DNA from 3 places in the Brevibacillus sp. YAE8 genome. Region 3 is predicted to be linked to each of the others. Evidence: riboswitches for the same ligand, from Rfam matches in the RefSeq annotation. Region 3 holds a riboswitch; each other region holds the start of a gene.
What was found. A riboswitch is a leader RNA that binds a small molecule or an ion and turns the genes downstream of it on or off. The one in region 3 is predicted to bind cyclic di-GMP.
Positions count from the first base shown of each region.

Region 1: it holds a riboswitch for cyclic di-GMP, as region 3 does, so the genes downstream of both, AC27IT_RS09330 (GNAT family N-acetyltransferase) here and AC27IT_RS16780 (methyl-accepting chemotaxis protein) in region 3, are expected to answer to the same signal.
Region 2: it holds a riboswitch for cyclic di-GMP, as region 3 does, so the genes downstream of both, AC27IT_RS04460 (methyl-accepting chemotaxis protein) here and AC27IT_RS16780 (methyl-accepting chemotaxis protein) in region 3, are expected to answer to the same signal.

Region 1 covers NZ_BAAIYG010000004.1:298,970-303,192, forward strand. Annotated here, with positions in the region: gene AC27IT_RS09305 (DNA alkylation repair protein) at 1-63, opposite strand, end outside; gene AC27IT_RS09310 (AzlD domain-containing protein) at 120-452, opposite strand; gene AC27IT_RS09315 (AzlC family ABC transporter permease) at 443-1,117, opposite strand; gene AC27IT_RS09320 (TrmB family transcriptional regulator) at 1,243-2,052, opposite strand; gene AC27IT_RS09325 (hypothetical protein) at 2,186-2,368, opposite strand; cyclic di-GMP riboswitch class I at 2,652-2,735, shown strand; gene AC27IT_RS09330 (GNAT family N-acetyltransferase) at 2,897-3,445, shown strand; gene AC27IT_RS09335 (methyl-accepting chemotaxis protein) at 3,447-4,223, shown strand, end outside.
Region 2 covers NZ_BAAIYG010000002.1:335,789-340,011, reverse strand. Annotated here, with positions in the region: gene thrS (threonine--tRNA ligase) at 1-496, shown strand, start outside; gene AC27IT_RS04460 (methyl-accepting chemotaxis protein) at 571-2,301, opposite strand; cyclic di-GMP riboswitch class II at 2,438-2,521, opposite strand; gene moaA (GTP 3',8-cyclase MoaA) at 2,820-3,833, shown strand; gene infC (translation initiation factor IF-3) at 4,096-4,223, shown strand, end outside.
Region 3 covers NZ_BAAIYG010000014.1:87,921-92,143, forward strand. Annotated here, with positions in the region: gene AC27IT_RS16780 (methyl-accepting chemotaxis protein) at 1-1,245, opposite strand, end outside; cyclic di-GMP riboswitch class I at 1,319-1,418, opposite strand; gene AC27IT_RS16785 (formate--tetrahydrofolate ligase) at 1,633-3,285, opposite strand; gene AC27IT_RS16790 (FAD-binding oxidoreductase) at 3,400-4,223, opposite strand, start outside.

The DNA.
Region 1 (4,223 bases), on a different contig from region 3:
CGTCTTCTTCGTCTGCTCCGTGCCCAACGCTTCCAACTGTTGCATGACTTCTTCCACGGTCATTCGCGTCCGCCTCCCTTTTTTCCTAGTTTACCCATTTTCCGGCTGCTTTCTCCCTGCTACAAGAGCGGGAAAAGGTAGCGCAAGATCATGATCGAAACCATCCCGACGACAACCGTGCCCAGCAGGCTGCGGGTCACGATCGCAACCAGAAACGTCGGAATCGCCGCCAATAGCTCGACATTGGCTAGTAGCGACAACTTTCCCTCCTGCAAAAACAGCTCCTGCCCGACCAGTGCAGCCATGACCGCGATCGGCACGTAATGCAGCCAGCGGACGCCCCACGCGGGAAGCTCCATGCGCGACAGCACCATCAAGGGCAGCACCCGCGGCAAAAACGTGACCAGCGCACTGCCTACAATAATGAGGAAGATATCCCATCTCACTTCCATCTTTCGATCACCATCCCGATTGTCGATGCGCACAGCGTAGCTACGATGACGCCAAGGTTGCCCGGATACAAGACAGACACGCCTACAGCAATGACGACTGCGCTGATGGCGACGACGATATCGAGCCGGATTTGCTTGCGGCTCATCATCGCCAGCACCAGCAAGCCGATAAACATCGCCGGCAGAGCGAAATCAAGGCCCAACTGCTCGGGATTGGCGATCCACTGTCCGAAATAGGCTCCCGCCAAATTGGCCGCAATCCAGTTCAGGTAAGCCGTCACATTCAAACCGTGCATCCATTTTTCGTCGATCTGCTTGCGCTTCGCCGCCTCGTTGATCGCAACCCCGAACGTCTCGTCTGTCAGAAGCGAACCGACGAGCATGTTCCGAAACGCCGTCAGATGGCGGAAGTAGGGCGACAGAGCCGCGCTTAGCAAAATATGCCGCAAATTCACAAACAAAATCGTAATGATAATTCCCATCGCCGAGCTTCCTGCGGCAATCATGCCCGCAGCAATAAACTGCGCCGAGCCTGCGTACAGCAAAATGCTCATCAAGGCAATTTCCATGATGCTCAGCCCAGCGGTCTTTTCCAGCACACCTGCCGCAAACCCGATGCTCAAATACCCGAGCAAGGTTGGAATGCAATCCTTGACCCCCTGCATGAAGCTTCCCTGCTCACCCGCGTTCGACAATGCTTCTACTTGCAGTTGTTCTCGCCCCACTGCTTCTCCCTCACTCTCTCTTTATTTCACTCCGGCTTGCGCGCTTGCCTCCTGCTTCGCTCCGCTTACTTGAATCTCTTCCCGGTGACCACCTGGTACAAGTCCGGCTTGCTGCGCCAGAGCGCTTCGACCTTATCCGGGCCGAGCACCTTTGTCACTTCCGCAAACATAATATCGTGGCGAATGTACTCGACAGCGACCAGAACGAGCGCCGGATCCTTCGTCTTGACCGCCCAGGCAGCCGTATTTGGCGTGAAGTTGGCGATCAGCACTTCCTCCAGATCACGCGCGACGATTGTAAGATGCCCGCCCATCCGTTCCTCGGCCACATCAGGCGCCATATAGTCATGGTGATACGTCGTCCCTACGCGCGTCTCTTGCTGTCCAAACAAAACGGTAAAGACGGAAATCCCTTCTTCGGTTCGTCTGTCCACCGCCTCCTGGATAAAAGGCACCTGAGGCTCCCAGATCGACAGCCACACTTCCTCGCCAGCCTGCTCGATCATTTGCCTCATTTCCATGAGCACCAGCTCGTCACCGCTAATTCGCCGAATGACGTCGATCTCTTGCTCGGACTCTAAGGCCGACAAGTTTTTTTCCAAATAGTCGAAGGACGCTTCGAACTGCCCGCGCAGCCTGCGGACCAGCTCTCTTGCTGGCAGCGGCGCATACGTGACAGGCTCGGAAGGCACGGTGTAAACAGCCCCTTTGTCAACGAGCTTGCCCACGACTTCGTAAATCATGGAGCGCGGCACGCCAGAGCGTTTGCTGATTTCGTATCCGGTGATCGGAGAGTGCTTGAGCAGACTGATGTAAGCCTTGCACTCGTACTGGGAAAATCCGAGCTTTTGCAATTCCTTGTATATGTCTTCCATCCCGACCTCTTAGTAGTTAGTTTTATACTCACTATAGGTTCAGGTTCGTTCCTTTGTCAATGTGCTTTTCCCGGCACAAGCGAAAATAAAAAAAACCCTCCGTGAACGAGGGCCTTTTTGGCAAGCAAGCAGCCTAAGCGAGATCGCGCACTTTAATGTAAGAAACGTTTCTTACATTAATCACGATGTCATCGTATTGCAGCCACCCATCCTTTTGGTTGGCGACCATTTGGATGATTTCTTCCGGCTCGGTTGTCTCGATCTTAACCAGCTCGCCACCGGAAAAGTGAAACTCAATCGTTTTGGCCTGACTCATTTTCGCATCCCTCCTGTTCTTTCTAGTTATCGGACGGATGGTAAATTTTTGTTACGCATCAGGCGAAAGTAGCTGAGTCGGCCATTGGCAAAAGTCCCGGCACAACCTGACTATGTTCCTATCTTTTCTCTGTTTTTCCTCGCATCTTTCTCTGTCCAAACTACCAATTTGGAGCCGACTATTTATGAACAATCGGTTACTTTACCCTACCAAAACTTGACAAGATTGTTTCTCTTGGATTATATTTTGCATAATTCGACACTTCTATACATTTTTCGCAAATGAATGACAAAGGCAAAGTCATCGAAAGGTGGCGACGCAAAACCACGGGTCTAAAGTCTTTGACCATGACAGCCGGGTTGCCATACATCATGAGCATAGCAGGAAGATGATGGTGACTTTGGGCTGTTTCCGCATGGGGAATGGCCTTTTTTATGCTCACATGGAAGAAAGGAGGCGCCATTTTATCGATCAACACTAGACTTGTACATGAAAAAACAAAGAGAGAGAAAAATGGAGTGAAGTATTATGTACAAACTGGTTGATTCAGCACAATCTTTGGCTCTTTTCCATCAAATCAAGGAAAGTGTCTGGACCTCAATGGGCTTCGAGATGGAATACGCCAAAGATGGTTCCGACGTCTATCTTTTGTTGTCGGATGAGGACGAACCAGGCGGGACTTTTGAATTTACACCACATGAAAAATCTTCTGCTTATCTGCAAAATTTGTTTCAGGATGTTTTGACGAGCGATATGAAAGTTGTCGAAGTGGACAGTTTCGCTGTCTTGCCCAAGTTCCGCGGAAAGCTGGGACGATGGGGAGTTGCCCTCATGATCGATTATGCAGAAAAACACGGATATACGCATGCAGTCGGTTTGGCAGATCCGGCTTTTTTTCAGTTGATTAACCGTAAATACAACGTCAGAGCGACGCAAGTGAAAGAGATGGTCTTCTACAAAGGGGCGAATGCCATTCCGACCGTCTTCCACCTGCAAGAAGCCTATTTGAACAAGGACAAGCCCGAATTTGCCTGGTATCAAGAGCTTTGCAAACAAATAAAAGTTGAGGTTAGCTGACATGGAACTCTTACAAAGAAGAAATAACTGGGTGGTCATTGTTTTTGCGAGCATCATTACCATCGTCCAGATCGTGAACCTCATCATGGGGGTTCCGTTCTCCTTCGTTTTAACCGTGCTGGGGATTTTGTACGGGGTGCTCGCACCTTTTGCCTACCTTTCCAACCGGCCAGCCTGGCGGGACAAGATGGCTCCCTTCATGAAGTTTTTCAACTTCGCTGTCATCGGCATTTTCATGTTCGTCATCGTGGGACTCGATCCTTGGCTGGTCAACATCATGACGATCATGTTCTTCGTCGCGGTCATGGGCATTTATCAGGACAAACTGATTAACATCTTGACCATCATCGCAGCCATGGGGATCGTCACCTACTATTTCCTGACGAACGGCGAAGCGATTTTCTACACGTCCGATCCTGTTCATTTGATGTACTACTTGCTGGCCTTCTGCTTCGTATCGGCGACAAGCATGATGCACGCAGTTTTCAACAACAAGCTGCAGCGGGAAAGCGAGGAGCAAAAGCAGCAAGCGATCGCCTCCAAAGAGTCGCTGCAGCGCATTTTGGACCAGATCAACGAATCGCTCAACTCCGTCCAGGAATATCAGGAGAATTTGAACAAGGTTACAGATGGCGTCAACGTCCGCGCGGTGGAGACAGTGGCTGCCCTTCAGGAGATCATGCGCTCCTTCTCGATCCAGACCGACAACACCAACGAGTTGCGCCGCGAGATGGGCACGACCAACCTCCAGGTAGAGGACATGACCCGCTCCGTGACC
Region 2 (4,223 bases), on a different contig from region 3:
CGCGCTGAAACGCCGTCACCAATGCGGAACCATCCAGCTCGACTTCCAAATGCCGGAGAAGTTCGACCTGACTTACGTGGGCCAAGACAACGAAAAGCATCGTCCGGTTGTCTTGCACCGTGCGATGTACGGCTCCATGGAGCGTTTCATCGGCATCCTGATCGAGCACTACGCAGGCGCATTCCCTGTCTGGTTGACTCCAATCCAGGCGCGCTTGATGAACATCAGCGAGGTGCACATTCCGTACGCCGAGCAAGTCAAAGAAAAGCTGCAACAAGCTGGCATCCGCGTAGAGCTGGATGCGCGCAACGAAAAAATCGGCTACAAAATCCGTGAAGCGCAAGTGCAAAAAATCCCGTACATGCTGGTTATCGGGGAAAAAGAAGTGACAGACGGCACTCTGTCTGTACGCAGACGGGGAGTAGGCGATGAAGGCGCCATGACCGTTGATGAGTTCGTGGAAAAAATCCGCGCCGAAATCAACGAAATGAAGTAAAGCAAAAAGGGCAGTTCTCACCCGAACGGTGGGAACGGCCCTTTTGTTTTTGGCGAAAACGGTGGCGACAACTGCTACAGCTCATTTTCCAGACGGGTAAGCAGTGTTACGACTTCATGGGACGCCCGTTGAAGCTGCTCGTACGCTTCCTGGGCGCCGGCGAGATCCTCGGCCTGGTATTTTTCCACTGCCTGCTTGGCGTAAAAATGTACTAATTTGTGCGGCTCCTCCAGCTTTTTGAAGGTCGGGTTGTTGCGCACAAGCGGCGGCAAGTCGCTGTAGTACCACGTCCCCAGTCGGCAGTGATGGTGCGAGGCCATTTCTGCGGCGACCAGGTTTTCCAAACCAAGGAACATGTTGTAAATTTTCCATTTCCACAGCAAATGATCCGTTTTGGCCACGCGCACGATGTCTTTGTAGCTCAATTTGACATTGATCGTAAAGAACGTCTTGCGGTACTCATCCATTTTCCGGCTCAGTTCGAGAATGATTTGCGCGGTGTCTTTGGCGATTTGCTGCGAATGTGTGCTCAGGTCAAAAATCGTGGAGTTGCGGTGGGCGATATCCGTGACAGAAGAAGCCTGTTCCTCGGTCATGGCGGCAATTTGCGAGGTGGATTGGCTGATTTCCTGCATGGTGGACACAATCTTGTTCAGGGCGACATCGGCGAACTGGGCTTCCCCGACGCTGCGCTCCACCAGCTTGCTCGTGCTGTCCATCTGCTCCGTCACTCGCTTCGAAACTTGTTGCAGCGACTCCATGTTGTCTGTGATCCGGCTGATCTGTTCTTTTGTATGCTCGGCCAGCTTGCGCACCTCAGTGGCTACGACCGCAAAGCCGCGCCCTTGCTCTCCGGCCCGGGCGGCCTCGATACTGGCGTTCAGCGCGAGCAGGTTGGTCTGCTCGGCGATTTCCCGAATGATGCGGATGACGTCCTGTGTCTGATGAATCTCCTGATTGAGCTGGTTTACCCTGCTCATGACCTCGACAAAGACGTGGCCCACCTGGCGGATGTCGCCGAGAGCGGCATTGATGATCTGTTTGCTCTGTTCAGCGGATTGCACCGCTTCGTCTGTCCCTTCTGCGACTTTGACCGCGTGGTTGGCGACTTCCTGAATCGAGGCGCTCATTTCTTCCGTTGCTGCGGTGACGCTGTGGCTTTCCTCGATCTGCTCGTCCATTCCCGAGATAAGCTGCTTCGTCGTGTCGAGCTGGGTCATATGGTTGAGCATGCCGGAGATGCCGAACAAAAACGATTTGAACGTCTCTTCCATATACACTTCCACAATCAGTTGCTGATCGAATGCTGCCAATTTTTGCACAGCGGTGACCATTTTCATCATCTGATGCGGCTGATTGCTCCATTTTTCCATCAAAATCGTGGTCATGATCTGAATCAGCAGATGGTGTGCAGAAATAAAATGATCGGCTGTCAGATGAATGCGGCTGTGAACTTGCCCGATGACAATTCTCGTTTTCACGTACTCATGGTTGACTTCTGCTGTGAGAAACTGCTCCAGGTAGACCTCCAAAGTTTTTTTCAACCGCTCCAGGCTGGAGTTGTCGAGGATGATCTTCTGGAGGTGGGGAACGTTAGTGATCGACTGGTAAAACCGGGATACGATCTCTGCTTTAAAGGGGTAAATCGTGGTAGCAGCCTCTTTGACGTGCGCCAATGTATCCTGATCCACGCCCAAAAAAGACAGGCGCTCTTTCACGCGTTCGCCCACTTCGGCAATGTCAGTTGCGTGGGAAGCTTTCACATACTCATTCCATGGCTTTGCTTTCTTTGCAAAAAATTGCATGCAGACCTCCGAATTTTACATTTTATTGATTTACTCAAAAATTGAGAAAGAGGGGGCGATTGCCATTGCTGCAGCTTGCCGTTTCTGAGCAGTGGACAAGGCCTTTGTTCTGGGATAAAATAAACCGACCCTACAACGAAAATAGGGTCGGTTGCACTACTCGCTCCCAGCCATTCAAGTGCCCACATACAAACGGCTGATCTTCGCTTTCCTTATTGAAGAGGAATATATAGAGCATAATATATAGTCATATTATCCTATGTTTATACAAAAGGGAATAGTCAAAAAAAATGGTTTGCACATTGGCGTGCACCGGGTCATTTTTCCGATTTTCATCGGCTTGCGACCGCTTTTGCAACAGCGAAAAGTGCAGGAACAGGAGCCGTTCGCAGGCGGAATATGGTACGCTAATAAAAAGCCGGAATCGCATGTTGGACATCAATACGAGACAAACAGGAGATAGAGTGGCATGCCAGGCTCAGCCAGGAAAAGGAGGGTGACCACCAGTGCTAGAGCAGATGCAAGTACGTGACACACGAAAGCGTCCTCTCCGTGATCTGCGCATTTCCGTGACAGACAAATGCAATTTTCGTTGCCGGTACTGTATGCCGGCTGAAATTTTCGGGCCGGAGTTTGAATTTTTGCCGCAGCACAAACTGCTGTCGTTTGAAGAAATTACCCGCTTGACCCAAATATTCACAGCGCTCGGCGTGCGGAAAATCCGGATTACGGGCGGAGAACCGCTCGTGCGCAGGGATTTGCCTGAATTAATACGAATGATTCGAAAAATAGAGGACGTTCACGATATCGCCATGACGACCAATGGCTCGCTGCTCGCCCGCCATGCCCAGGCTTTGAAGGAAGCCGGGCTTGATCGCGTCACCGTCAGCCTCGACAGCCTGGACAACGAGCGGTTTGGCATGTTAAACGGCAGAGGCTATCCGGTGGATGCCGTGCTCGACGGGATTCGCGCGGCGGCGGAAGCGGGACTCGGGGTGAAAATCAACATGGTCGTCCAGCGCGGTGTCAACGACCAGGACATTTTGCCGATGGCCCGTTATTTCCGCGAGCAAGGCCATACGCTGCGCTTCATTGAGTTCATGGACGTAGGCAACAGCAACGGCTGGAAGCTCGATCAGGTCGTGCCTTCCAGCGAAATCGTCCGGATGATCGACGCAGAAATGCCGCTCGTCCCGGTCGAGGCGAACTACTTCGGCGAGGTCGCTTCGCGCTACCGCTACGAGGGGAGCGATCAGGAGATTGGGCTGATCTCGTCGGTGACACAAGCCTTTTGCTCTACCTGTACGCGGGCGCGGCTGTCGGCAGAGGGGAAAATGTACAACTGCCTGTTCGCCTCCGCCGGCTATGACTTGCGCGAGCCGCTGCGCAGCGGGCGAAGCGACGAAGAAATCCAGGAGCAGATTCGCGCGATCTGGGAAAAGCGCGACGAGCGCTATTCGGAAGAACGGCTGGACGAAACGCCGGGGCTGCAAAAGCGTCCGAAGGTGGAAATGTCCCACATCGGAGGATAAAAAGCGATAAGCCTTGACAAAGACAACTCTACCTTGTATTATAAGTTGCGTGTATAAACACTTCATACTTCGAGAACAAGCAGAGGCGCCCAGCTTCTCACCTGGGTCGACGTCCGACACGACTGTTGACAGGTAACTCTTATGCAAAGATCCTTGGATCTGATGAAATTGCTTAGGTGAGATATGTGCGGGCGCAGATGCGTTCGCACATTTTTGTTCCTTCTCGAAATTGACGGAGGTGGCAAGTATTAGCAAGGATCAAATGTTAATCAACGAAGCGATCCGTGCCCGTGAAGTCCGTTTGATCGGCGCTGACGGGAGCCAATTGGGAGTCGTACCCTTCAGGGAAGCGTTGCGCATTGCCCAGGAAGCCGAACTGGATCTGGTAAA
Region 3 (4,223 bases):
CACAATCCCCGCCGCCATGTCATTCATGGACAAGGCGACGTCCTTGGAGCTGGTAGCCTGTGCCTCGGCCCCGCTGGCAATCTGGTTGATTGACGTCCCGATCCGGTTTACGTTTTCGGTCGCGTGTTCAATTCCTGCCGACACTTCATGCGTAAAGCGCAGCACCTGCTCCGACGATTGCGACACGCCTTCGATCAAGCCTTTCAAGTGCGAGACGGTCTGGTTGAAGTCGCGGGAAAGCACTGCGATCTCATCTTTTCCGGCCACCGTGACCGTCTCTGTGAGATTGCCCTGGGCGACGACATTGACGGCCTGGTTCAGACGCTGGATCGGTCGAACCAAACGAACCGACAGCCAGTACACGAAAATGATGCCCACCGCCAGAACGACCAAGGAAATAGCCAGCAGCTTGATCGACAGTTCGTTGACCGGAGCGTGCAGGTCTTTGGCCGGAGCAGTGATGAACACTCCCCAGTTCAATCTGGTCGAAGCGTAGGAGGCGAATTGCGCCGCTTGTCCCTCTTCGTATTGAATGACTCCGCGGCCGCCTTGTGCCGTTGCTTCAAAGGCGGTTTTCAACTCAGGAATATTGCTGTCGAGCACCGACTGCTTCAAAATGACTTCGCTGTTCGGATGCCAAATATACGTTCCTTTTTTGCTCACCAAAAAGGCATAGCCACTATGTCCGAACTTCTCCTCGGAAACCGTCTTCTGAATCTCGTTGATCGGAATGGTCGAACCGACATAGCCGTATTGGCGATTGTCCTTCATCAGCGGAACGATGATCGTCACGATGTAGTTGCCTGTCCGCTGCGACACGACCGGCTCGGAAACGATGATTTTCCCCTCGCCTCGTCCTGCCTCCTGAAAATGCGGACGATCAGACGGGTTCGTCTCCTCGCCCTTGAAGTTGATGACTTTTTTGCCGCTCAGGTCATAGGAAAAGAAAAACGTCTCAAACTCGGGGTTTTTCTTCTGCGCCTCCTGAATCAGCTTCAAGTCATGGTCGAAATTGTTGTCGGCGGAAATCATCTCTCCGATCGTTTCAACAATTCCGATTTTTTCTTGGAAAAAGCTGTCGATTCTGATGGAAAGATTGCTGGCCGTAAGTTCCGCTTCTTTGTCCAGGCTGGACGACAGCAACTGCGACGAGCTGTAGTAGCTGGCACCGCAGACCGTACCCAAGCTGACAATCAAGAGCAGGCACATGACGACGATTAGCTTTTTCTTCAAACTGGATTCCATCTCACGCTGTACCTCCTATCCTTTTTTGGCAACAAAAAAGACTGCCACCCGGACAGCCTTCTTACGTGTACGGCATGGCAACCCGGCTATCGTAGCAGCAGAAGATGCGCTCTGCTTGCCTTAGACCCGTGGCTTTGCGTCCCTGCCTTTCAACAGGTTTGCCTTTGTCATTTTTTGTCGTTTTATCTGTATAAAAATACTATAGCACAACATCGGAAAAATGTGGGTTAACTTTAAAATAATGGATTGGATTTTTTTCCACACAAAATCTTTACCCAAATTGTTTGACAAGTAAACTACTTTCTACGAAATAATTGCGAAAAAATCGCAAAAAGGCTGACACCTTGTTGTTGGTGTCAGCCTGTCGTCCACTTTTGACTTCTTCGTTTAGCTCAGCCCTTCCACGTGGCCGTGCTCATCCACATACAGCGATTCGGCCGCAGGTTTCTTCGGGAGTCCCGGCATCGTCACCAGGCTTCCGGTCAAGGCGACGATGAAGCCTGCTCCTGCCGAAATCCGCACTTCGCTCACCTGAATGGTAAAACCGACAGGGGCGCCAAGCTGATCGGCCCGATCTGTAAAGGAGTACGGCGTCTTCGCCATGCACACAGGCAGATGGGACAGCCCCATTTCCTCTACCTTCTGGATCGTTTTTGTCGCCAGCGGCGAAAAGACTACCCCGGAGCCGCGGTAAATTTCTTTGACCACCGTCTCAATCTTTTCCTTCACGCCGAGGTCTTCTTCGTACAAAAAGCGGAATTGCCCAGGGCGCTCTGCCGCGCGCGTCACTTTTTCCGCCAGTTCGATTGCGCCTTCTCCGCCTTCTGCCCACGCCTTGGACAGCGCCACCTCGGCACCTGCCTCCTGGCACAGCGCCATGACTGCGTCGATCTCCGCTTGTGTATCGGTGGCAAAATGGTTGATCGCTACAACCGCCGGCACGCCGAACTTCTGCAAGTTTTCCAGATGGCGACGCACGTTGGCGAAGCCTTTTTCCAATGCGGCGAGGTTTTCTTCGGCCAAATCCGGCACTTTGATTCCGGCGTTGTACTTCAAGGAACGCACGGTAATGACCACGACTGCTGCCGATGGCGTCAGCCCGGCTTTTCTGCACTTGATGTCAAAAAACTTCTCCGCGCCCAGGTCAGCGCCGAAGCCCGCTTCCGTTACGACGTAGTCGGCCAGCTTCAAGGCTGTCTTCGTGCCGATCACGCTGCTGCATCCGTGCGCGATATTCGCAAACGGACCGCCGTGGACGATGACTGGCGTGCCCTCGATCGTTTGCACGAGGTTTGGCTTGATCGCTTCCTTGAGCAGTACGCACATCGCCTCGACCGCATTGATTTCTTCCGCCCGGACTGGCTTGTCTTCAAAATCGTAGCCGATGATGATGTGGTTCAGCCGCTCGCGCAAGTCGGCGAGGTTCTCGCTCAGGCACAAAATCGCCATGATTTCCGATGCGGTCGTAATCATGAAGCCGTCTTCGCGCGTCATGCCGTTGCCGTCTCCCAGCCCGACCACGATATTTCTGAGCGCGCGGTCGTTCATGTCCATCGCCCGTTTCCAGACGATTTTTTTCGGATTGATGCCCCGCGGATTGCCGTGGAAAATATGGTTGTCGATCATCGCCGCAAGCAAATTGTGCGCGGCGGTAATGGCGTGAATGTCGCCAGTAAAATGCAGATTGATTTCATCCGCAGGGAGGATTTGCGCCTTGCCGCTTCCAGTCGCTCCTCCTTTTATCCCCATGCACGGGCCAAGGGACGGCTCGCGGAGCGCTGCAATCGTCCTTTTTCCAAGCAGATTGAGCGACTGCGACAAACCAATCGTGGTCAGTGTCTTGCCTGCTCCTGCCGGATTGGGATTCATCGCGGTAACGAGAATCAGCTTGCCATCAGGTCGGTCTTTTATTTTATCCCACAGCTCATCAGAGATTTTTGCCTTATACTTTCCGTAAAGCTCCAGATCCTGTTCATCGATACCTGCTGCCTTGGCAATCTCAACAATCGACTTCATACCTGCCTCCCTGCCTTGCGAAATGTTTATTTACCAATCTTCTACATTCCACATTGCAGTTTGTTCTCCTTTCCGGCGCTCCACTTTTCGCAAAAAGAAAACCTGCATTCTGTTGCGCATTCAGAATGCAGGCTGTCATTATTTGTCGAATATTTTTCCCGGGTTCAAAATGCCGTTCGGATCGAGGACTTGCTTCATCGACCGCATCACGTCCAGCGCCGCTCCGTGCTCCTTGCGCTGGTATTTGACCTTGCCGACTCCGACGCCGTGCTCTCCGGTGCACGTCCCGCCTCTGCCGAGCGCGTACTCTACCAGATGCGCATTCAGCGCCTCGGCGCGCGCCATTTCCTCGGGATCATGGACGTCTATCATCACAATCGCGTGGTAGTTTCCGTCGCCCACATGCCCTAGTACGGCTCCGTCCAGACCCGAGCGGTCAATAGCCTGTCGGGCGTCGACCACTGCTCCGGCCAGTTCGGAAAACGGCACGCATACGTCTGTCACCATCATCTTTTTCCCTGGCGACTTATGCACGAAGGCGTAGGCCAGATTGTGGCGGGCATCCCAGAGCACAGCCCGCGCCTTGGAATCGGTCTCGAACAAAAACTGCGTGCAGCCGTGCTCGGTCGCGATCGTCTGGGCAAACTCGATGTCGTGCGCCAAGCTCTGCTCGCTGCCGTGAAACTCGATAAAAAGCGTCGGGTTTTCCGGGTAGCTCGTCTCTTTGTACAAATTCACCTGGCGAATGGAGCGCTCGTCAACCAGTTCGATCCGCGCCACCTGAATCCCGGCTCCGAGAATATCGACGACAGTATCTACCGCGTCCTGAACTGTCGGGAAGCTGGCCCGCGCTGCCATCGTCACCTCCGGAATCCCGTACACGCGCAGCGTCAGCTCGGTGAACACGCCCAATGTCCCTTCCGAGCCGACGAACATTCCGGTCAGGTGATACCCGGACGAAG